DNA from 3 places in the Tardiphaga sp. 866_E4_N1_4 genome. Region 1 is predicted to be linked to each of the others. Evidence: predicted binding sites of a transcription regulator. Region 1 holds the regulator's gene; each other region holds the start of a gene.

Evidence for each region. Region 1 encodes PhoB, which activates phosphate uptake and scavenging genes when phosphate is short. Its sites were predicted from a motif close to TGTCATNNANCTGTCAT; they were not measured.
Region 2: the regulator PhoB is predicted to act here: its motif matches at 1,815-1,831, upstream of AB8B20_RS15145 (YdcH family protein).
Region 3: the regulator PhoB is predicted to act here: its motif matches at 2,058-2,074, upstream of AB8B20_RS16565 (acetoacetate decarboxylase).

Annotation. Positions count from the first base shown of each region.
Region 1 covers NZ_CP197242.1:4,657,779-4,665,007, reverse strand. Annotated here, with positions in the region: gene argF (ornithine carbamoyltransferase) at 1-879, opposite strand, end outside; gene AB8B20_RS22535 (aspartate aminotransferase family protein) at 879-2,105, opposite strand; gene AB8B20_RS22530 (GcrA family cell cycle regulator) at 2,552-3,061, shown strand; gene phoB (phosphate regulon transcriptional regulator PhoB) at 3,165-3,869, opposite strand; gene phoU (phosphate signaling complex protein PhoU) at 3,962-4,675, opposite strand; gene pstB (phosphate ABC transporter ATP-binding protein PstB) at 4,704-5,531, opposite strand; gene pstA (phosphate ABC transporter permease PstA) at 5,528-6,373, opposite strand; gene pstC (phosphate ABC transporter permease subunit PstC) at 6,375-7,229, opposite strand, start outside.
Region 2 covers NZ_CP197242.1:3,105,211-3,112,439, forward strand. Annotated here, with positions in the region: gene AB8B20_RS15135 (sensor domain-containing protein) at 1-117, opposite strand, end outside; gene AB8B20_RS15140 (NAD(P)/FAD-dependent oxidoreductase) at 308-1,411, shown strand; gene AB8B20_RS15145 (YdcH family protein) at 1,580-1,765, opposite strand; gene AB8B20_RS15150 (YdcH family protein) at 2,015-2,221, shown strand; gene AB8B20_RS15155 (hypothetical protein) at 2,655-2,906, shown strand; gene AB8B20_RS15160 (hypothetical protein) at 2,933-3,301, opposite strand; gene AB8B20_RS15165 (hypothetical protein) at 3,300-3,479, shown strand; gene purE (5-(carboxyamino)imidazole ribonucleotide mutase) at 3,476-3,964, shown strand; gene AB8B20_RS15175 (5-(carboxyamino)imidazole ribonucleotide synthase) at 3,973-5,058, shown strand; gene aqpZ (aquaporin Z) at 5,085-5,807, opposite strand; gene rpsU (30S ribosomal protein S21) at 6,091-6,393, shown strand; gene AB8B20_RS15190 (tetratricopeptide repeat protein) at 6,565-7,224, shown strand.
Region 3 covers NZ_CP197242.1:3,393,211-3,400,439, forward strand. Annotated here, with positions in the region: gene AB8B20_RS16560 (homospermidine synthase) at 1-994, shown strand, start outside; gene AB8B20_RS16565 (acetoacetate decarboxylase) at 1,209-1,949, opposite strand; gene AB8B20_RS16570 (MaoC family dehydratase) at 2,166-2,651, shown strand; gene AB8B20_RS16575 (hypothetical protein) at 2,676-3,014, opposite strand; gene AB8B20_RS16580 (MgtC/SapB family protein) at 3,121-3,837, opposite strand; gene AB8B20_RS16585 (WD40 repeat domain-containing protein) at 3,934-4,956, opposite strand; gene AB8B20_RS16590 (CobW family GTP-binding protein) at 4,956-5,999, opposite strand; gene AB8B20_RS16595 (metal ABC transporter substrate-binding protein) at 6,051-6,944, opposite strand; gene AB8B20_RS16600 (metal ABC transporter permease) at 6,956-7,229, opposite strand, start outside.

The DNA of each region.
Region 1 (7,229 bases):
GGCCTCGTCGAACACCACCGACTGCGGACCGTCGATGACCTCGTCGGTGACCTCCTCGCCGCGATGCGCCGGCAAGCAATGCATGAAGAGTGCGTCCGGCTTGGCCAGTGACATCAGGCGCGCATTGACCTGATAGGGTTTCAACAGGTTATGGCGGGTCTCGCCGTCCTTGTCGCCCATCGACACCCAGGTGTCGGTGACGACGCAATCGACGCCCTTCACCATCGCATCGGGATCGTCGCTGAAGGTGATCGGCGCGTTTGCCGCCTTGACCCAGTCCTTGAACGGCTTCTTCGGCGACAGCTGCGGCGGTGTCGCGATATTGAGTTTGAACTGGAAGCGCTCGGCCGCATGCGCCCAGGACATCAGCACATTGTTGTCGTCGCCGGTCCAGGCCACGGTGCGGCCCTTGATCGGGCCGCGGTGCTCCTCATAGGTCATCACGTCCGCCATCACCTGGCAGGGATGCGAGAACCGCGTCAGGCCATTGATGACCGGCACCGTCGCATTCTCCGCGAGCTCCATCAGCGAGTCATGATTGAGGATGCGGATCATGATGATGTCGACGAAGCGCGACAGTACGCGTGCGGTGTCGGCAATGGTCTCGCCGCGACCGAGCTGCATTTCGGCGCCGGTGAGCATCACGACTTCGCCGCCGAGCTGGCGCATGCCGACCTCGAACGATACGCGGGTGCGCGTCGAGGGCTTCTCGAAGATCATCGCCAGCGTCTTGTTCTTGAGCGGACGATCGGGCTCGGCATTCGAGCCATCCCGCCCTTTCAGCTTCGCCTTCATGGCGGCAGCCGCGTTCATGATATTGCGCAACTCGCTGGCCGGCACGGCCGTGAGATCGAGGAAGTGCCGCGGTGACGTGCTCATCACGCGGCTCCCTGCGTCTTGGCAGATGAACCGAGGGCCACGCAGGCCTGTTCCAGCCGCTGCACGGCCTGCTCGATCTCGGACTCGCTGACGATCAGCGGCGGCAGGAAGCGCACGACATTGTCGCCGGCGCCAACCGTCAGCAGCTTCGCGTCACGCAATGCGGCCACGAGATCACCAGCCGGCACCACGGCCTTGAGGCCGATCAGCAGACCTTCGCCGCGCACTTCGCTGAGCACATCAGGGTGGCCGTCGACCACGCCCGCGAGTTTCTGTTTGAGCAGCAGCGACATCTTCTTCACATGGTCGAAGAAACCGGGCTTCAGCATGATATCGAGCACGGAATTCGCAGCAGCGACCGCCAGCGGATTGCCGCCAAAGGTCGAACCATGGGAGCCGGGCGCCATGCCTTCGGCCGCTTCCGCCGTGACGAGGCACGCACCGATCGGGAAGCCGCCGCCGAGCGCCTTGGCCAGCGACATGACATCCGGCGTCACACCGATGCGCTGATAGGCGAACAACTCGCCGGTGCGGCCCATGCCGGTCTGCACTTCGTCGAAGATCAGCAGGATGCCGTTCTTGTCGCAGAGTTCGCGCAGCGCGCCGAAGAACGCGTTGCTCGGCGCACGCACGCCACCCTCACCCTGCAGCGGCTCGATGAGAATGCCGGCGGTGTTCGGACCGATCGCCTTCTTCACCGCTTCGATATCGCCGAGCGGCAACTGATCGAAGCCGTCGAGCGGCGTGCCGTAGCCTTCGAGATATTTGGCAGCGCCGGTCGCTGCGAGCGTGCCGAGGGTGCGGCCATGGAACGCGCCTTCGAAGGTGATGATGCGCGTGCGCTCGGGGTGGCCCTTGGAGAAATGATAGTGGCGGGTCACCTTGATCGCGCATTCCATCGCTTCCGCACCCGAATTGGCGAAGAACACGAAGTCGGCAAAGCTCTGTTCGCACAGCCGCGCGGCGAGGCGCTCGCCGTCCGGGCTCTTGAACAGGTTCGACATGTGCCAGAGCTTGGTGGCCTGCTCCTGCAATGCGGCGACCATATGTGGGTGCGCATGGCCCAGCGCGTTCACGGCAACGCCGCTGGTGAAGTCGAGATAGCGCTCGCCATCGGTTCCAATCAGCCACGCGCCTTCACCGCGCTCGAAAGCGACATCCGCACGCGCGAAAACAGGCAGCAAGTGAGCCTGAGAGAGGGGCGAAGACGTTGCGTTGCTGGTCATAACCGATCCGATCGAAAAGACTGCGGCCGCGTCGATGACAACTGTGCGAAATCGAACAACGGACCCTAGAAACGAAACGTGCCGCCCTTCTCGGGCGGCACGTGGGCATTATTCTATGTGTGCTGTGAAGACTGTCAACCGCGCACTGCGGCTTTCGAGTCACACGGAGTCGCAGAAAAAGCCGATTTTGCAGCTTTATTTGCAGAAGCATGTGGACGCGGCATGCCCGACTCTTGCGCGCGAGTCACGGCATATTGTAGCTTTTGCCTCGTCGGATACGACATCTCGTGCGGCGGTAGATCCTTTTGACACATCCAGTGCGGCGTAACAGCCGGACGCGAAATTCGCGCCCGGTGAGCGCTAAAGGATTCTGACCGCAGGGATTTTTGAAGTCTCAACTCGCAGCGCTGCCCGGTCAGGCCGGCGCTCACGAAGGGAAAACGGCGATGACGGTAATGACATGGACCGACGATCGCGTCGAACAGTTGAAGAAACTCTGGGAAGGCGGCCTTTCCGCCAGCCAGATCGCTGCGGAACTCGGTAACGTGACCCGCAACGCCGTGATCGGCAAGGTGCACCGCCTTGGCCTGTCCGGCCGTGCCAAGAGCCCCTCCTCGGCAGCTCCGCGGCAGCGCAAGGCGCGCCCGGCACAGCAGATGGTGCGCGTCGCCCGCCCGATGGCCCGTGGCAACACAGCATTGGCCCATAACTACGAGATCGAGGCCGAGCCCGACCCGATCGCCTATGACAACATCGTGCCGATCAGCCAGCGCCTGTCGCTGGTCGAACTCAACGAAGCCACCTGCCATTGGCCGATCGGCGATCCGTCGAGCGCGGACTTCTATTTCTGCGGCGGCAAGGCCCTGGCCGGCGCCCCCTATTGCGCGCATCACTCGCGCATCGCCTATCAGCCGGCCAGCGACCGCCGCCGCGCGGTGCCGAAGCCGACGCGCTGAGCTGGAAAGTATCTAAACCAAATGAAAATGCCCGGCGATGAGCCGGGCATTTTTTTGTTTGGGGCTTCTAACCTCTCCCCGCTTGCGGGGAGAAGGAAGATACCTACTCCGCCGCCTTGTCGAACCGATCATCCAGCGCGTAGCCGGCGCCGCGCACGGTGCGGATCGGATCGGGCTCACCGGCGGGGTTGAGCAGCTTGCGCAGGCGGCCGATATGCACGTCGACGGTGCGCTCGTCGATATAGATGTCGCGGCCCCAGACGCTGTCGAGCAACTGCTCGCGGCTGAACACGCGGCCCGGATGTTCCAGGAAGAACTCCAGCAGGCGATATTCGGTCGGACCGAGATCGATCGGACGGCTTGAGCGCACGACGCGGCGCTTATCACGGTCGAGTTCGATGTCGCCAAATGCCAAAACGGTAGCGAGACGCTCGGGAGCTGCACGACGGAGCAGGCCCTTCACGCGGGCCAGGAGCTCCGGCACGGAGAACGGCTTGACGATGTAGTCGTCGGCACCGGTGGCGAGACCGCGAACGCGCTCGCTCTCTTCGCCACGCGCCGTCAGCATGATGATCGGCAATGCCTTGGTTTCGGGCCGTGCGCGCAAGCGGCGGCACAGTTCGATGCCGGACAGGCCCGGCAGCATCCAGTCGAGCACCACGAGATCCGGCACCCGCTCCTTCAAGCGGGTGTCGGCATCGTCGCCGCGAGCGACGGTTTCAACATCATAGCCTTCGGCGTCGAGGTTGTAGCGAAGCAGCGTCGTTAGTGCCTCTTCATCTTCCACAACCAGAATGCGTGCATTCACAGCCATCTTGATCAATACCCTCAGTGACGTCCGACAAGTCTTTAAATCATGATCCTTGCGGAAGACTGGCTTCCACTTTTCCTGATCATGCTTCAGGCCGTCGGCGTATTCGCGAATGTGGTCATGTCGCCCTTCGGGCGCTTGTCGAGGATCTGCTGGCCCTCGATCATGTAGAACACGGTTTCCGCAATATTGGTGGCATGGTCACCGATCCGCTCGATATTCTTGGCGCAGAACATCAGGTGGATACAGAACGAAATATTACGCGGGTCTTCCATCATATAGGTCAGGAGTTCGCGGAACAGCGAGGTGCAGATCGCGTCGATTTCCTCGTCGCCCTTCCACACCGTCATCGCGGCGGGCAGATCGTGTGCGGCATAGGCGTCGAGCACAGCCTTGACCTGGGTGGTCACGAGGTCGGTCATGTGCTCGAGGCCGCGGATCAGCTTCAGCGGATGGAAGTCGCTGTCGAGTGCATTGACGCGCTTGCCGATATTCTTGGAGAGATCGCCGATGCGTTCCAGATCGGTGGCGACGCGCAGCGCGCCGACGATCTCGCGCAAATCGACAGCCATTGGCTGGCGCTTGGCGATGGTCAGCACGGCGCGCTCTTCGATCGTGCGCTGCAACTGGTCGATCTCGGAGTCAGTGGCGACGACGCGCGCACCGAGCGCGACGTCCCGGCGGATCAGCGCATCGACGGATTCGACGATCTGCCGTTCCGCGAGGCCACCCATCTCGGCAACGAGACGGGTCAGCTCCTGCAGATCGTCGTCGAAAGCCTTGGTGGTGTGTTCAAAAGCCATCTCAAATTCCTCCCGCGAATATGTCGCGTCAGCCGAAGCGGCCGGTGATGTAATCCTGGGTACGGCGGTCGGTCGGCGACGTGAAGATCTTGTTGGTCTGATCGAACTCGATCAACTCGCCGAGATACATGAAGGCCGTGCTGTCGGAGACGCGGGCAGCCTGCTGCATGTTATGGGTCACGATCGCGATCGTATACTGATCCTTCAACTCGTCGATCAGCTCCTCGATCTTCGCGGTCGAGATCGGATCCAGCGCCGAGCACGGCTCGTCGAACAGGATCACTTCCGGCCGAACCGCGATGGTGCGCGCGATGCACAGGCGCTGCTGCTGACCGCCCGACAGGCTGAGGCCCGACGCGTTGAGCTTGTCCTTGACTTCGTTCCAGAGCGCACCGCCGCGCAGCGCCCTCTCGACGCGCACGTCCATCTCGGACTTGGAGATCTTTTCGTAGAGGCGGATACCGAAGGCGATGTTTTCGTAAATCGTCATCGGGAACGGAGTCGGCTTCTGGAACACCATGCCGACGCGGGCGCGCAGCAGGTTGAGGTCCAGCTTCGGATCCAGAATGTTCTGGTTATCGAGCATGAGCTGACCTTCGGCGCGCTGGCCGGGATACAGATCATACATGCGGTTGAAGATGCGCAGCAGCGTGGACTTGCCGCAGCCCGACGGGCCGATGAACGCAGTCACGCGGTTCGCCATCAGCGTCAGGTTGATCTTCTTCAGGGCGTGGTGTTCGCCATAGTAGAAGTTCAGGTCGCGCACGGTGACCTTGGGACGGGTCTCGCCCTGCAGGGCCGACGGCGGCGGCATCGAGACGGAAGGAACGCCAGACGACACAGAAAGCTCACTCATTTTGCTGTCCTCTCGGCGCCGAGAATGCGCGCGCCAATGTTAAGGGCAAGTACGGTCAAGGTGATGATCAGGGCACCGCTCCAGGCGAGCTGCTTCCAGTACTCGTAGGGGCTCTGCACGAAGTTGTTGATGGTCACCGGCAGGTTGGCCATCGTCTTGGTGAGATCGAGGCTGAAGAACTGGTTGCTCAGCGCGGTGAACAGCAGCGGCGCCGTTTCACCGGCGACACGCGCCGTCGCCAGCAGCACGCCGGTGATGAGACCGGCGCGGGCTGCACGATAGGCGATCCGCTTGATGACCAGGGAGCGCGGCAGGCCGAGCGCCGAGGCCGCTTCGCGCAGCGGGTTCGGCACGAGACCAAGCATATCTTCAGTGGTGCGAACCACAACGGGGATCACGATCACGGCGAGCGCAAGCGAACCGGCGAGAGCCGAGAAGCCGCCCATCGGAACCACCACCGCACCATAAACGAACAGGCCGATGATGATGGACGGGGCCGACAGCAACACGTCGTTGATGAAGCGGATCACCGAGGTGAGTTTGTCGTGCTTGCCGTATTCCGCGAGATAGGTGCCGGCAAACAGGCCGAGCGGCGCGCCGATGCCGACGCCGATGACGGTCATGATGATCGAACCGACGATGGCATTGAGCAGGCCGCCTTCCATGGAGCCGGGCGGCGGCGTGTTCTGGGTGAAGATCTGCAGGCTGATGCCGGCGATACCGTTGTAGAACAGCGTGAACAGGATCAGCGCAAGCCAGGTGACGCCAAAGAGAGCGGCACCCATGCAGAGCCCACGGATGATCATGTCGTTGCGGCGGCGTGAAGCGTAAATCGGGTTCATATTAGTTGCCCGCCTTCTTTTCCAGACGCAGCAGCATCAGACGCGCTGCCGAGAGCACGAAGAATGTCAGCACGAACAGCAGGAGACCGAGCAGGATCAGACCCGATTGATGCAGACCGTCGCTCTCCGCGAACTCGCTGGCGATCGCTGCCGAGATCGTGGTGCCCGGGCCAAAGATCGAGCCTGTGATCCGGAACGAGTTTCCGATGATGAAGGTCACCGCCATCGTTTCACCGAGCGCACGGCCGAGCGCCAGCATGACGCCACCGATCACACCAACGCGGGTATAGGGGATGACGACGTTGCGGACGACTTCCCAAGTGGTGCAGCCGACGCCGTAAGCGGCTTCCTTGAGCACCGGCGGCACCGTCTTGAACACGTCGACCGAGATCGAGGTGATGAAGGGCAGCACCATGATGGCGAGGATCAGCGACGCGTTGAACAGCGAGAGATAGGACGGCGGGCCGGCGAAGATCACGCCGAGGACCGGGACGCCTTCGAAGGCGTTGATCATGAATGGCTGCACGTGGTTGGCCAGGAACGGGCCGAGCACGAAGAAGCCCCACATGCCGTAGATGATCGAAGGAATACCGGCGAGAAGCTCAACCGCCATGCCGATCGGGCGGCGCAGCCAGTTCGGGCACAGTTCGGTGAGGAAGATCGCGATGCCGATGCCGACCGGAATGGCGATAGCCATCGCGATCACCGAGGTGATCATCGTGCCGTAGATCGGGCCGAGCGCTCCCAGCACCGGCGGATCAGCCGACGGTGCCCAGCGCTGCGTCGTCAGGAACGAAAAGCCGAATTCGCGGAGCGCCGGCCACGCACCAACGATAAGCGACAGAATGATGCCGCC
Region 2 (7,229 bases), 1.6 Mb from region 1:
GATATAATGAACCGCCGGGGATTCTGCGTGGGCTCCGGCAATGCTGCCGAGAAGGCATGCGACTGCGATGACGGACACTGCCGCCTTGCTGTCTGATCGCCCGATCTTGCCAGTCATTACACACCCGCGTATTCGCAGCGTGAGTGTTTGGTTACAGGTATGTGGATCAGGTAAATGCGTATCGTCGCACCTGCAGAATGCGGCGAAATTTGGTGGTAATTAGCTGTGATGCTTAATGTTTTACTAATGCGCCACATGCGCAAGGTCGAACCGCAGCTGACCGGCGCAGCAAACTATCGGACGCGACATGGACAAGGTTGAATGCGTGGTGGTGGGCGCCGGCGTCGTGGGTCTTGCGATCGCCCGGCGACTGGCGGAAGCGGGACGCGAGGTCATCGTGCTGGAGGCCGCGGACGCGATTGGTACCGTGACCTCGTCGCGCAACAGCGAGGTCATCCATGCCGGCATCTATTATCCGGCCGGAAGCCTGATGGCACGGCTCTGCGTCGCTGGAAAACAGGCGCTCTATGATTATTGCCGCGATCGCGGCATCCCACATCGCAACTCCGGGAAACTGATCGTCGCCACACGTCCGGAGGAGATCGCCAAACTGGCGTCGATCAAAGCGCATGCCGAAGCCAATGGCGTCGCTGATCTCGAGCAATTATCCGGGACAGAGGCACGGGCGCTGGAGCCGGCATTGGCTTGCGAAGCCGCGCTGTTGTCACCCTCCACCGGAATCGTCGATAGCCACAGCTACATGTTGTCGCTGCGCGGTGAAGCGGAAGCCGCCGGCGCGGCCTTCGCATTCCTCGCGCCGCTGGAACGTGGCCGGGTCACCGCCGACGGTTTCGAGCTGGATGTCGGCGGCGAGGCTCCGATGACACTAGCCTGCGACATGCTGATCAATTCAGCAGGCCTGTCCGCAACCGCGATCGCCCGCATGCTCGACGGCATGCCGCTCGACCTGATACCGCCCGCTTATCTGGCGAAAGGCTGTTATTTCAGCTGCAATGCGAAAGCACCGTTCTCGCGGCTGATCTATCCCGTGCCGGAACCGGGCGGCCTCGGGGTGCATCTGACGCTCGATCTGGCCGGCCAGGCGCGTTTCGGCCCTGACGTCGAGTGGGTGGATCACATCGACTACACGGTCGATCCGGCACGCGGAGAGAGGTTCTATCCGGCTATCAGGCGCTACTGGCCAAGTCTGCCGGACGGCGCATTAATGCCAAGCTATTCAGGAATGCGGCCGAAGATCGTGCCGCCCGCAGTCGCGGTGCAGGATTTCATGATCCAGGGTGCCCAGACCCATGGCGTGCCGGGCCTTATCAACCTGTTCGGCATCGAGTCACCGGGGCTGACATCATCGCTGGCCATCGCGGACTACGTGGCTGAGATGGCGGGACATTAAACGCGAAAGGTTGCAGGCGAAGCGATCCAGGCCAACCGAATACTGGAGCTTCGTCGCAAACCTATCGCGGGATGAGGGGAAGACGTCATCGCACCTACGCGAAAGCAGTGACGTAGACGGCGATGTCGATGTTGTGATTTATCGTTCGCTGATCAGTGCAGCCGTTGATCAGTGCACCGTTTCGCTGGCCCCATTTTTGAGACGCTGGATTTCGTCCCTGACCATCAGTTTTCGACGCTTGAGTTCGACGATGCGGAGATCGTCGGTAGACAGGTGCACGAGCGCTTCGTGCAATTCGCTTTCGAGAACTTTGTGCTTGCGTTCCAGTTCGACGAGATGCGCCTGTAGTGCCATTCGAAAACTCCTCGGTAGGATTGAACCTCAGGATACGTTCGGTTGGACGATGAATTCTACATGACAGTGGACATCTGTCGATGGGTATTGAAAAGTGTATTTTGAGTTTCAGGTATCGTGTGAAACGAATCGTGACCTGATCGCGCCGCAAAAACATGGAACCGGACGGCTTGCGTGGTGCGCCTGCACCGGCGATAGTCATCCTAGAAATTCCTCGCAAATGACTTGCGAATCCAGTCAGCTAGAAACATGAACGACGACGAAGATCGCGAACTCCCGTTAGAACTCGCCCGATTGCAGCAGGAACATCGCGACCTCGACGCCGCTATCGATGCCTTGCAACATTCACCGGCACCCGATCTTTTGCGACTGCAACGGTTGAAGAAGAGGAAGCTTCAGCTGAAAGACCGGATCTCCTTCATCGAAGATCAGATCACCCCGGATATTATTGCCTGAGACAATGCGTCACGCTGTGGCTGTGGGTTGAAGAACGGCCAGGACTGCGAACTCAACGCGCGATGATCGATGGATCGGCTTTCTTTAACTCGCGGTGAATGCAGCAGGCTGGGCGTTGAACTCGCCAGTCGTCAAAACCTTGCTTCGCGACGGCCGCCGCTCTTTTCGCGCGGCATCGTAGGCACGACAGCCAGACTTAATTCTGGCCAGCATCGCATTGTGGTGCGGTGAAAACTGCTGGGCTCCGCGAATTGATCGCCATGGCGCTCGCGCTGGCCGACGTGACGCTCGCACTGCGCAAGCCAGCTATTGCGGCCTGAGCGGAATGGGGCGACTGCAAACGAGGCGCTGTCGAAACTTGACAATGAAACTTGACAATAAGAACAAAATAAGAACATCCTTGCGCCGAGATCAATCGACTCGTGAGGGCACCATGGCCGATATCACCTATTATGTCGCACTGCCCTTCCTGCACGACGACTCTGGTTCGCCGGCAGCCGGTGCCGCCGAGGAATGTCAGAGCGCATCCGGCGCCATCCGCCGCGCCGAACTATTGTCCCGTGCGCCAGGTTCAATCGGCGCATTGGCCTTCAGCCGCACCGGCGATCCGATGATCGGCGAGTTCGGCGACGCCCAGGTGATCCGCGCCTTTGGCGAAGTGCCAAGCGACCTCAGCGCATTGTAAAGGCGCCAACGCCGACGATCGGCTAACTACACTTTCGCACGTCGCGCGGTCTTGCGCACATACATCGCCTTGTCGGCCTGAACCAACGCGGCTTCGCCCTCGACATCGGGACTCAGCAGTGCGACGCCTGCAGAGGCGCCAGCCGACACGTTGATGTCGCGGAAGACGAAAGTGAGCTGGTCGATCGCCACGGCGCGGGTCAGCTCGCGGGCAAATCCACGACGGTTGAGAATGTCGAGCAGGAAATCGGTTTCCGCCGAAGCGCGCAATTCGGCAATCTTCGCCTCCGCCTGTGTGAGTTGCGCTTCCAGCCGCCGAATCGTGAGCGCTGCCGCCGACGCGCGGCTTTTCGGCAGCGACACCAACGCCTTGGAACCCCGAACTGCCGGCTTCATGGAACGTTTGACCGACTTTGCAGCAGGCGTTCGGGTTTTCTTTTGCATGGGATTTGTTACAAGGCTTGCCAGTCTTCACCAAGACGAGATCATGTTTGCCACGCTCCTTGCCACGCAAGGGGACGACATTGTATTTCCAGCCTATCTTTCTGGATTCGCGAAAGAAAATACGGAATGACCGCGCCCGTCGCCATTATTATGGGAAGCCAGTCGGACTGGGAAACCATGCGCCACGCCGCCGAAACGCTGACCGCGCTCGGCGTATCCCATGAGGCGCGCATCGTCTCGGCCCACCGTACGCCGGACCGGCTGGTCGCATTCGCCAAGGGCGCCAAGGCGGCGGGCTTCCAGATCATCATCGCCGGTGCCGGCGGCGCTGCGCATTTGCCCGGCATGGCCGCGGCGCTGACGGAACTCCCGGTATTCGGCGTGCCCGTGGAATCCAAGGCGCTATCCGGCGTCGACTCGCTTTATTCGATCGTACAGATGCCGGGCGGCGTGCCCGTCGGCACGCTGGCCATCGGCAAGCCCGGCGCGATCAATGCGGCACTGCTCGCAGCGAGCGTGCTGGCGCTGCACGATACAGCACTGGCGACAAAGCTCGCCGCCTGGCGCAAGGCGCAGACCGATGCCGTGGCTGAAAAGCCGGAAGGTGCGGCGTGAGCGCTGTGGTGACGAAGGTTCTCAAGCCGGGCGATACGATCGGCATTCTCGGTGGCGGCCAGCTCGGTCGCATGTTGGCGATGTCCGCAGCGCGCCTCGGCCTTCGCTGTCAGGTTTTTTCACCGGATCCGGATTCGCCGGCTTTCGATGTCGTGCAGAACGCGACATGCGCTGAATATGCGGATGTCGAGGCGCTCGAACTGTTCGCCAGTGATTGCGACGTCATCACCTACGAATTCGAGAACGTGCCGGCCGCCACCGCGATGATCCTCGACGCGCGGCGCCCGGTTCTGCCCGCACAGACAATCCTGCAGACCACGCAGGATCGTCTGGCCGAGAAGGATTTTGTAACGTCACTGGGTATCGGCACGGCCGGTTACGCAGGCGTTACGAACGCTGGCGAGCTTCATGCAGCGGTCAAGAAGATCGGTCTGCCAGCTGTCATCAAGACGCGTCGCTTCGGTTATGACGGCAAGGGCCAGGCAATCATCCGCGAGGGTGACGATCTCGATCAGGTCTGGAAGGATCTCGGCACCAATTCCGCGATCCTTGAAGCCTTCGTGCCGTTCGAACGCGAGGTTTCGGTCATCGCTGCACGCGGCGCCGACGGTCACGTCGAATGTTTCGACGTCACCGAAAACGAGCACCGCGATCACATCCTGAAATTCTCCTATGCGCCCGCGCACATCTCTGACGCGCTTGCCGCGAAGGCACGCGAGATCGCCGAGAAGATCGGCACTGCGCTGGGCTATGTCGGCGTCTTTGCCGTCGAACTGTTTGTCGTGCCCGGTAAGGACAGCGCGACGCTTGTCGTGAACGAAATTGCGCCGCGCGTGCATAATTCCGGCCACTGGACGCTCGATGGCGCCTCAGTGTCGCAATTCGAACAGCACATCCGCGCCATCGCCGGCTGGCCGCTCGCCAAACCCGTCCGCCACGGCCAGGTCACCATGATCAACCTGATCGGCGACGACATTCTTGACTACGGCAAGTGGCTCACCGTCCCCGGCGCCACCGTACATCTCTATGGCAAGGGCGCACCGAAGCCCGGCCGCAAGATGGGCCACGTGGTTGAGGTGAAGCCGGCGACGTAACGATGCCGGCTTCACCGCCTCATTCGTCAGGTGGCCGCCTTGCCTTCCACTACGCCAGCGGGCTCGTCACTCAGCCAGCGATAGATCGCGCCGCCGAGAACACCGCCAACCAGCGGTGCCACCCAGAACAGCCACAACTGTTGCAGTGCCCAGCCGCCGACAAACAATGCCGGCCCGGTGCTGCGCGCCGGATTCACCGACGTGTTGGTGACTGGAATGCTGACGAGGTGGATCATCACCAGCGCAAGCCCGATTGCCAGCGGCGCGAAGCCCGCAGGCGCCTTGCCATGCGTGGAGCCCATGATGATGAACAGGAACATCATGGTCATCACCACCTCCATGATGAAGCCCGCCACCATGCTGTATTTGCCGGGCGAATGATCGCCGTAGCCGTTCGACGCAAAGCCCTTGGCAAGGTCGAAACCGGCAGCGCCGCTGGCGATGACATACAACACGGCCGCACCTGCAACCGCACCGACGACCTGCGCAATCACATAAGGGAGAATCTGGCCGGCGGGAAAACGTCCACCTGCCGCAAGGCCCACGGTGACCGCAGGATTGAGATGGCAGCCCGAAACGTGGCCGATGGCATAGGCCATGGTCACGACGCCGAGGCCGAAGGCCAACGAGACGCCGACGAGACCGATACCGACCTGCGGAAATGCTGCCGCGATTACGGCACTGCCGCAGCCTGCAAATGTGAGCCAAAAGGTGCCGATCAGCTCGGCCGCGTATTTTTTCCCATTCATGATGCTCTCCGGTCGTAATCGGCGTCCCGGCTGAGTCGCCGCGGGAATTATGCGTCCGTGCTCCAATACCTGTCGAGACAGGGAACCTGCCCTATCCCCACCCGGGAAAATTCGGAAAAAATACGTTATTTTCCCGGCCCAGAAGGTTAAAATGACGGCGCCGCAAGGTGGACATTCGCCATTTCATCTGGTACATCGGCGCCCTTGAGGTTAAGGGCATGGCCTTTGTCGGCCCTTCACTTTACCGAAATTCAAATCCGATCAATTGAAAAGAGGATGCCGCGTGCAGGTTCTCGTTCGCGATAATAACGTCGATCAGGCTCTCAAGGCGCTGAAGAAGAAGATGCAGCGCGAGGGTATTTTCCGCGAGATGAAGCTCCGCGGTCACTACGAGAAGCCCTCTGAGAAGAAGGCTCGCGAGAAGGCTGAGGCTGTGCGTCGCGCACGCAAGCTGGCTCGCAAGAAGCTGCAGCGCGAAGGCCTGCTGCCGATGAAGCCGAAGCCGGTGTTCGGCGCGGGTCCTGGCGCCGATCGTGGCGGCCGTCCTGGCGCTGGCGGCGCGGGCGCTCCGCGTCCGGCGCGCTAAGCGCACTTCATCCACCGAGTTTGATAACGCGGGCCAAAGCCCGCGTTATTTTTTTGCGCAGTTGCTTTTTTGCGCGAACTACTTCTTTGGCGCGCTGGTCTTGATCGGGTGCATTTTGCCCGATGTCGCGCTACCAATAGGTCATTGGTCGCTGCGTGAGATTGGCCCTGCATGGAATGTCCCGTCCGCGAGTCCCCGTCCCGCTTCGGCGCCCGCGGCCTTACCGCGATTGCCCTTATCGTTACGGGTCTGTGCGGCACCGGATGCTCGTTCAACCTGTCGTCACTAACACCAGGGTCTGACAAGGACGAACCGAAGACCACGGCTCTGGCGCCCCCGCCGCCCGCGAATTCCGGCAAGACCAATCCGCAGGATGCACAGATCCACGCTGCACGCGCGCAGGCGCTCGCACAATCCGGCAAACCCGATGACGCGCTGCTGGCCTTCAATCAGGCACTCGACCTCGATCCGCACAGTGCGCAGACCTTCTACCAACGCGGGCTGCTCTATCAGTCCGAGAAGAAATATGAATTTGCCATCGCGGATTTTACGTCAGCCAACGGCCTGACGCCGCAGCAGGCGGATCCCCTGCTCGGCCGCGCGCAATGCTATCTCGCCCTCGGGAAACATCAGGAAGCCGCAGCGGATCTCGACGAGGCTTCGCAGGTGGCACCGGGCAATGCCCAGGTCTGGCTGACCCGCGGCGCGACCTATGAGAAGCTTGGCGACAGGGCCAAGGCCGCAGACTCCTACAGCCGCGCTGTCGCGCTGCGCCCGAAGGACGATGCAGCGCGGAGCGGCCTCGCCCGCATGGGTGGACGCGCGGGCTAGCTAAA
Region 3 (7,229 bases), 1.3 Mb from region 1:
GGCCCGCAAGCCCGGCTCGACCACGGCGGTCTCCTGCTGCGGCGCCAATCCCGGCATGGTCTCCTTCTTCGTCAAGCAGGCGCTGCTGAATGTCGCCTCCGACCTGAAGCTCAATGCCCCGCAGCCGAAGACCAAGGCCGAATGGGCGGACCTGATGCGGCAGGCCGGCATCAAGGGCGTCCACATCGCTGAGCGCGACACGCAACGCTCCAAGTCGCCGAAGCCGCCGGAGGTCTTCGTCAACACCTGGTCGGTCGAAGGCTTCCTCTCGGAAGGCGTGCAGCCGTCCGAACTCGGCTGGGGCACCCATGAAAAGTGGATGCCGGAGAATGCACACACCCATGAGGCCGGCTGCGGCGCTGCGATCTACCTGATGCAGCCCGGCGCCAATACGCGCGTGCGCACCTGGTGCCCGACGCGCGGCGCGCAATACGGCTTCCTCGTCACCCACAACGAGTCGATCTCGATCTCCGATTATTTCACGGTGCGTGACGCGTCGGGCACCGCGGTGTTCCGGCCGACCTGCCACTATGCCTATCACCCGGCGGACGATGCGGTGCTGTCGCTGCACGAGATGTTCGGCTCCGGCAAGATGCAGACGAAGCACCACATCCTCGACGAAAACGAAATCGTCGACGGTATCGACGAACTCGGTGTGCTGCTCTACGGCCACGACAACAATGCCTACTGGTTCGGCTCACAGCTCTCCATCGAGGAGACGCGTGAACTCGCGCCCTATCAGAACGCCACCGGCCTGCAGGTGACCTCGGCCGTGCTCGGCGGCATGGTCTGGGCGCTGGAGCACCCGACCGAAGGCATCGTCGAGGCCGACGAGATCGACTTCGAGCGTCTGCTGGAGATCCAGACACCCTATCTCGGCCCGGTGAAGGGCTACTACACCGACTGGACGCCGCTCGAAGGTCGCCCGGGCCTATTCCCGGAAGATATCGACACGAGCGACCCGTGGCAGTTCAAGAACGTGCTGGTGCGCTGAGCTGAGTGCTCAGCCTGAATGAGTAACGACGAAGGCGGCAGTGTCAGACACTGCCGCCTTTTTTGTACCTTCGCATTTTATGGGGAGGCTCTGCCTTCTTCCACGTCATGGCCGGGCCTGACCCGGCCATCCATCTTCGTTGGACGGTGCAGAAAGGTGGATACGTGGGTCAAGCCCGCGTATGACGTCGGCGTGTGAGGAGGCCCTGGACAGCTCACTTCGCCAGATAATCAAACGCCACTTCGCCCAATCCCAGCGTCAGGTCGCACTTGAAGTGCAGCGCCGACACGACTTCCTTCACCGGCAACCGCGCCACATCCGCGAGCGCATGCGGGAACAGCCCGAGTGCCGCAGGTCCGGTCCAGGCTTCCTTCAGATTGATCTCTTCCAGGTGATAGCGCACCAGCTCGCAGATGCGCGGCGTGCCGTCGACATGCGGGATGATCTTCAGAATAAAGTTCGGCACCTGCAGCGCGTGCATCACCGTGTCATGATCCACCGGCCGGTGCTTGTAGCCCATGGTGCCGGACGCACAGAGCACCGAGCCGTAATGCAGCGTGCCGACCAGCACGTCGCTTTCGACCACGATCTTCGGCGTCGCGCGCTTCTTCGGGAAGCCCCACAGCTCGCGGCCACCGGCTATCGGCGCATCGTCGTCGAGATACATCGAGTGGATATAGACGCCCTCGACACCGTTGAGGCGGACCGGAATCGCCTGCCCGGTTTCGGTGTAGTCGCCGAAGCCCGTGGAGTCCGGCATGCGGATGAATTCGTATTTGACGATGTTATCGACGATCTCCAGCGGCTCCGGCACCACGGCCTGCAGCGCGTCCATGTCGGTGCGATAGCTGATGATGAAATATTCGCGGTCGTAGAATTTGTAGGGCCCGCGCGGGAATGACGGATTGGTCAGCGGCATCGAATAGGCGTTGTTGCGAACGTCGTCGATTTTCATGAAGCACCCCTGTGATCTCGTGCGCAGGGAGTATGGAGGCGACTGGTGAAGCTGGCGAGACAAGATTGCAGGCACCTGCCCAGCCAGCCGCCGTGGACACGTGAAAACACGAGACCACGATGACATATGAGCTTAAAAAGGGCCGTTTGAAACGCCGTCCATGACGGGCGCAAATATTGGGAAGCCGGAGTGTCAGACGAGAGACGTGCAGCCGAAATGGAAGCGATCCGCGCCAAGCTGATTCCGCTGGAACAATATCGCAAGCTGCTCAACGGACCCGAACTCGTGTCGGAATGGCTGATGGTCGATCAGACGATGATCGATACGTTTGCAGACGCCACCCGCGATCATCAATTCATCCACACCGATCCCGAGCGCGCCAAGGCTGAGACGCCGTTTGGCGGTACGATCGCCCATGGATTTCTAACGCTGTCATTGCTGTCGACGCTGGCTGTCGATGCGATGCCGGGCGTCGAGCGAACGCGGATGGGCGTCAACCATGGCTTCGAGCGCGTGCGGTTCAACAGTCCGGTCAAATCCGGCACGCGGGTGCGCGGCAAGTTTCGCCTGGTCAAGCTGACCGAACGCGTGGTTTCGCTGCAATCGGCCTGGGATGCGGTTATCGAAGTGGAAGGCGTGACCAAACCGGCTTTAGAAGCGCACTGGATCACGCTGGCGCTGCTGGATCCCAACACCGTCTGAACGCATCGCTCGCTCAGCGTATGACTACTTCGCCGTAATCGGCGGCGCCGTTTTCTCCGCCGGCGCCGGCGGCAGTGCCGGCTTGGCGCCGGCATCGCGTGCTTCTGCATCCGGACGCGCCGGCTGCGGCGGCGTTTCCTGCGGGCGCTGGCCAGTGGTCGCGGGTTCTGCGGGGGCCGACGGCTTGTTTTCGGCACCCGGCGTCGACTGCAGCGGCGGCGTCGCCTGGGCAAATCGAGCGGATGGCGGCGTTAGCGTGAGCCGCGCCATTGCCGACGTCGATGCGCCCAATCCTGCTGCGGTCGCCAAGATCGCGATCGTGAAATAGGTCCGGAACACGCGCGTCTGGGTCGTCGGGATCATGGCATCCACCGCAGTTAATGTGCGGTGACAACGGGAGCCGCCCGCCAAAGTTCCCGAGCCGGAAAGTCGCAGATCGCCGATGGCGCCCTGGACTTCTTCTGGACGACTAGTCCTTGGTGCTGACGTCCCATGTGGCGTTGCGCACGCCGGCATACGCCTCGAGCCGGGCGGCCACGGCATCCAGCTCCTTGGGATCGACGGCCGTCGAGACCAGCGTGGCGACGATCTCCTGCTGGGTGTCGCTCTGCTCAATCACATCGACATCGCCGACCGGATATTTTGCGGCTTCCAGCGCCTCCTGCAGGCGCTCGCGCATCTCGGGTACCACCTCGGGCGAGACCGTGAGCCGCACGTAATAGGTCACTTCCGACGACTTCGCGTCCAGCGGCGCCCGGTTGATCGCATTGACCAGCGGCCGCAGCAGCGTATTGCCGGCCAGCACGAAAAACGTAAGCGCGATAGCCTGTGCGATCATGTCCGCGCCGGCGCAGGAGCCCACCGCGGCCGAACTCCATAGCGTCGCCGCCGTATTGAGGCCGCGCACATCGGTGCCTTCCTTCATGATGACGCCCGCGCCGAGAAAGCCGATGCCGGAGACGACATAGGCGATCACGCGCACCGCGCCATCGGCACCGTGCAGCTGCATTGCCAGATCGACGAAAGCGGCCGCCCCGAGCGCCACCAGCACATTGGTGCGCAGGCCCGCGGTGCGCTGGCGATATTGTCGCTCAGCACCGATCAGCGTGCCCAGCACAAAGGCCGTGGCCAGGCTGAGCAGCGTGTCGAGGAAGTCGTAGGTCTGGAATGTTGCCAAAAATCGCATGATGTCTGCATGCGTACAGGAAGTGACGGGCGGATGACAATGCCGCCTCGCACCGACCGTCGTGAACTCCCTCTCCCCACAGGGGAGGTGAAAGAACTACAGCTCCAGCAGCCCGGCGTCGCCGTCCTGATCGGCAAAAGCCAGCAGCGTACCCTTGGCATTCCAGGCCAGCGCGCTGACGGGCTGCCCTTTGTTGGCCCGCACCAGAATTTCCGCGCCGTCGGTCATGCGGACCATCAGGATAGTGCCGTCACTGTAACCGGCGGCCAGGATGTCCTGCTTGGGATGACAGGCCACCATGGTGACCTTGGCCTTGAGCGGCGCCAGCATCGCCGGCTCCTTGCCCATCGGGCCGTCCTTGCTGGCAAACGGCCAGATGATGACCGTATCGGCGCCCGAGGTCGCGAGACCCTTGCCGCCGGCGCTCCAGGAAATCGAGCGCACGCGTGCGGGATAGCCGGTCATGCGCATGTGCTTGCCGTCCACGAGACGCCAGCCATGCAGCGCCGGCTCATGCATCGCGGTGACCAGAAACTTGTTGTCCGGGCTGAAGGTCACGCCGAGATGCGAACCGGCCCATTCCAGCACTTCGGCATTGCCGGCCATGTTGGGAAACCACAGCGTCACGCCGTTGTAGTGGGCTATCGCGAGCCGCAGCCCTTTGGGCGCGAATGCAAGGCCGCCAACGGTCGATGGCACCTCGAAGAATTTCACTTCGCCCTTCGGCGCCTGCACGAAGGCCGTCTTGCCCGCCGACCACGCCACAGCGCCGTCGGGATGCAGCGCGACGCTGTCGATCCAGCGCCGCTTGGTATCGGTCGCAAAGGTCGAGACTGTGCCGTCGCGGTCGAGCACGACGACCTTGCCGTCGTCGCAGCCCATCACGATGCGCTTGCCGTCGGAGGTCGAGCACAGGATGCCACCGAACGCGACCTCGACCGGCGACATCGCGCCTGCCGGATCAACCAGCATGACTTTCTCTTCGGCGCCGACAAAGGCTGCCTTGTCGCCGAGAAAATGCACTGATGTGACCGACGCACCGATGGCCACCGGCAACACACGGTCGGTGACCGAAACGATGGATTCCTGCTCCTGCAGCGGATTGAAATCGGACATCATCAGGCGGGGATGCAGCGTTCGAAGCCGTCGCGGATCAGCTGCTCGGGCAGATCGCGACCGATAAAGACAAGACGGCTTTCGCGCTTCTCGCCGTCCTTCCACGGCCGCTGATGATCGCCTTCGAGCATCATGTGCACGCCCTGAAACACGTAGCGGTCGTCGTCGCCGGAGAACGACAGGATACCCTTGGAGCGCAAAATCTTGCCGCCCTCCTTGGCCATCAGGTCCTGCAGCCAGGGCATGAAGGTCGACGCATCGAGCGCCTTGTCGGTGCGCAGCGACATCGAGTGCATGTCCTCGTCGTGATAGTGCTTCAAACCACCGTGGCCATGATCATGATGGTGATGATGGCCGTGATCGTGGTCATGATGATCGTGACCGTCGTCCGCATTGAGGAATTCCGGTTCGATCTCCAGAATGCGATCGAGATCGAAGGCGCCACGCTCCAGCACATCGGACAGCTTCACCTGCGCGCGTTCGGTCTTGTGCAGCTTCGCATAGGGGTTGATGGCGCGAATGCGCGCCTCGACTTCGGCGAGCTCAGCCTTCGACACGAGATCGATCTTGTTCAGCACGATGACGTCGGCGAAGGCGATCTGGTTCTTGGCTTCCGGCGCATCCTTAAGGCGGTCGCTCAGCCATTTGGCATCGGCCACGGTCACCACCGCGTCGAGCCGCGCATGGGCCTGCACGTCCTCGTCGACGAAGAAGGTCTGCGCCACCGGCGCGGGATCGGCGAGACCCGTGGTCTCCACGATGATGGCGTCGAACTTGCCTTTGCGCTTCATGAGACCGTCGAGAATGCGCACGAGGTCGCCGCGGACAGTGCAGCAGACGCAGCCGTTGTTCATCTCGAACACTTCTTCATCGGCGCCGATGATGAGATCGTTGTCGATGCCGATCTCGCCGAATTCGTTGACGATCACAGCGTATTTCTTGCCGTGATTTTCCGACAGGATGCGGTTCAGCAGCGTGGTCTTGCCGGCGCCGAGATAGCCGGTCAGCACGGTCACGGGAATTTTGTTGGCAGTCGCTTCAGACATGATTTCTCCGGCGGGGTCTTGTGCAGCGCCGGCAGCAGGGGTGCCCCTGCGCTAACTGGTCAGCGCGCTCGTCAGCGCCTTTATATTGTGCCTGACCATATCAATGTAAGTGGGTGCATCGCCGTTTTCGGGCGTCAGGCTGTCGGAATACAGCGTTCCGCCGATTTTTGCCCCGGTCTCGGCGGCAATCCGGCGCATCAGCCGGGGATCGGCGATGTTTTCCAGAAAAACCGCCGGAATTTTCGAGATCTTGAGCTGAGTGATGATGACCGCGATATCCTTGGCGCTGGGCTCGGAATCTGTCGAAACGCCCTGCGGCGCGATAAATTCGATGCCATAGGCCGCCGCGAAATAGCCGAAGGCATCGTGAGTCGAGATCACCTTGCGGTGCACCGAGGGGATGGAAGCCACAGCCGCCTTCACGTCACTGTCGAGGGCAGTCAGCTTCGCGAGATAGGCCTCGGCGTTCGCCTTGTAGATGTCGGCACCGGCAGGATCGGCCTTGGCCAGCGCATCGCGAATGTTTGCGACGTAGATCCTGGCATTGGCCACCGATTGCCAGGCGTGCGGATCCTCGTGCGAGTCGAGCTTGCGCGGTGCGATGCCCTGTGTCGCGGTGACGATGACAGCCTTGCCGCCGGATGATTTGACCAGCCGCGGCAACCAGCCTTCGAAGCCGAGGCCGTTGACGACAACGAGCTTCGCGTCGACGATCTTTTTCGCGTCACGCGGCGTCGGTGTGTAGACATGCGCATCGCCATTCGGGCCGACCAGGGTCGTGACAGCGACTCGCTCGCCACCGACATTGCGCACGAAGTCACCCAGGATGGAGAAGCTGGCGACGACATCGATCCTGTCCTGAGTCTTTTCTTGCGCGCGCGCCGGGACGATCGCCGTGACGAGCGACAGGACGGCACAAATGACGAATATGCTGGATTTCCGCATGACTGACACACCTACGCCTCAAGATGCCGGCCGGGGAACAACTGCCTCACCAAGCCACTGACATTGCCGAACAAAACCGAAAATACGTAGAGTACCGCGGCGACCAGAATGATCGCGGGACCGGACGGCACCTTGGTCTGGAACGACAGCACCAGACCGAAGTAACCGGAGACCATCGCACTCGCGACGGAGATCATCATCATCCCCGTGATATCGCGCGACCAGAACCGCGCGATGCCCGCCGGCAGGATCATCAGCCCCACCGCGAGCAGCGTACCAAGCGCG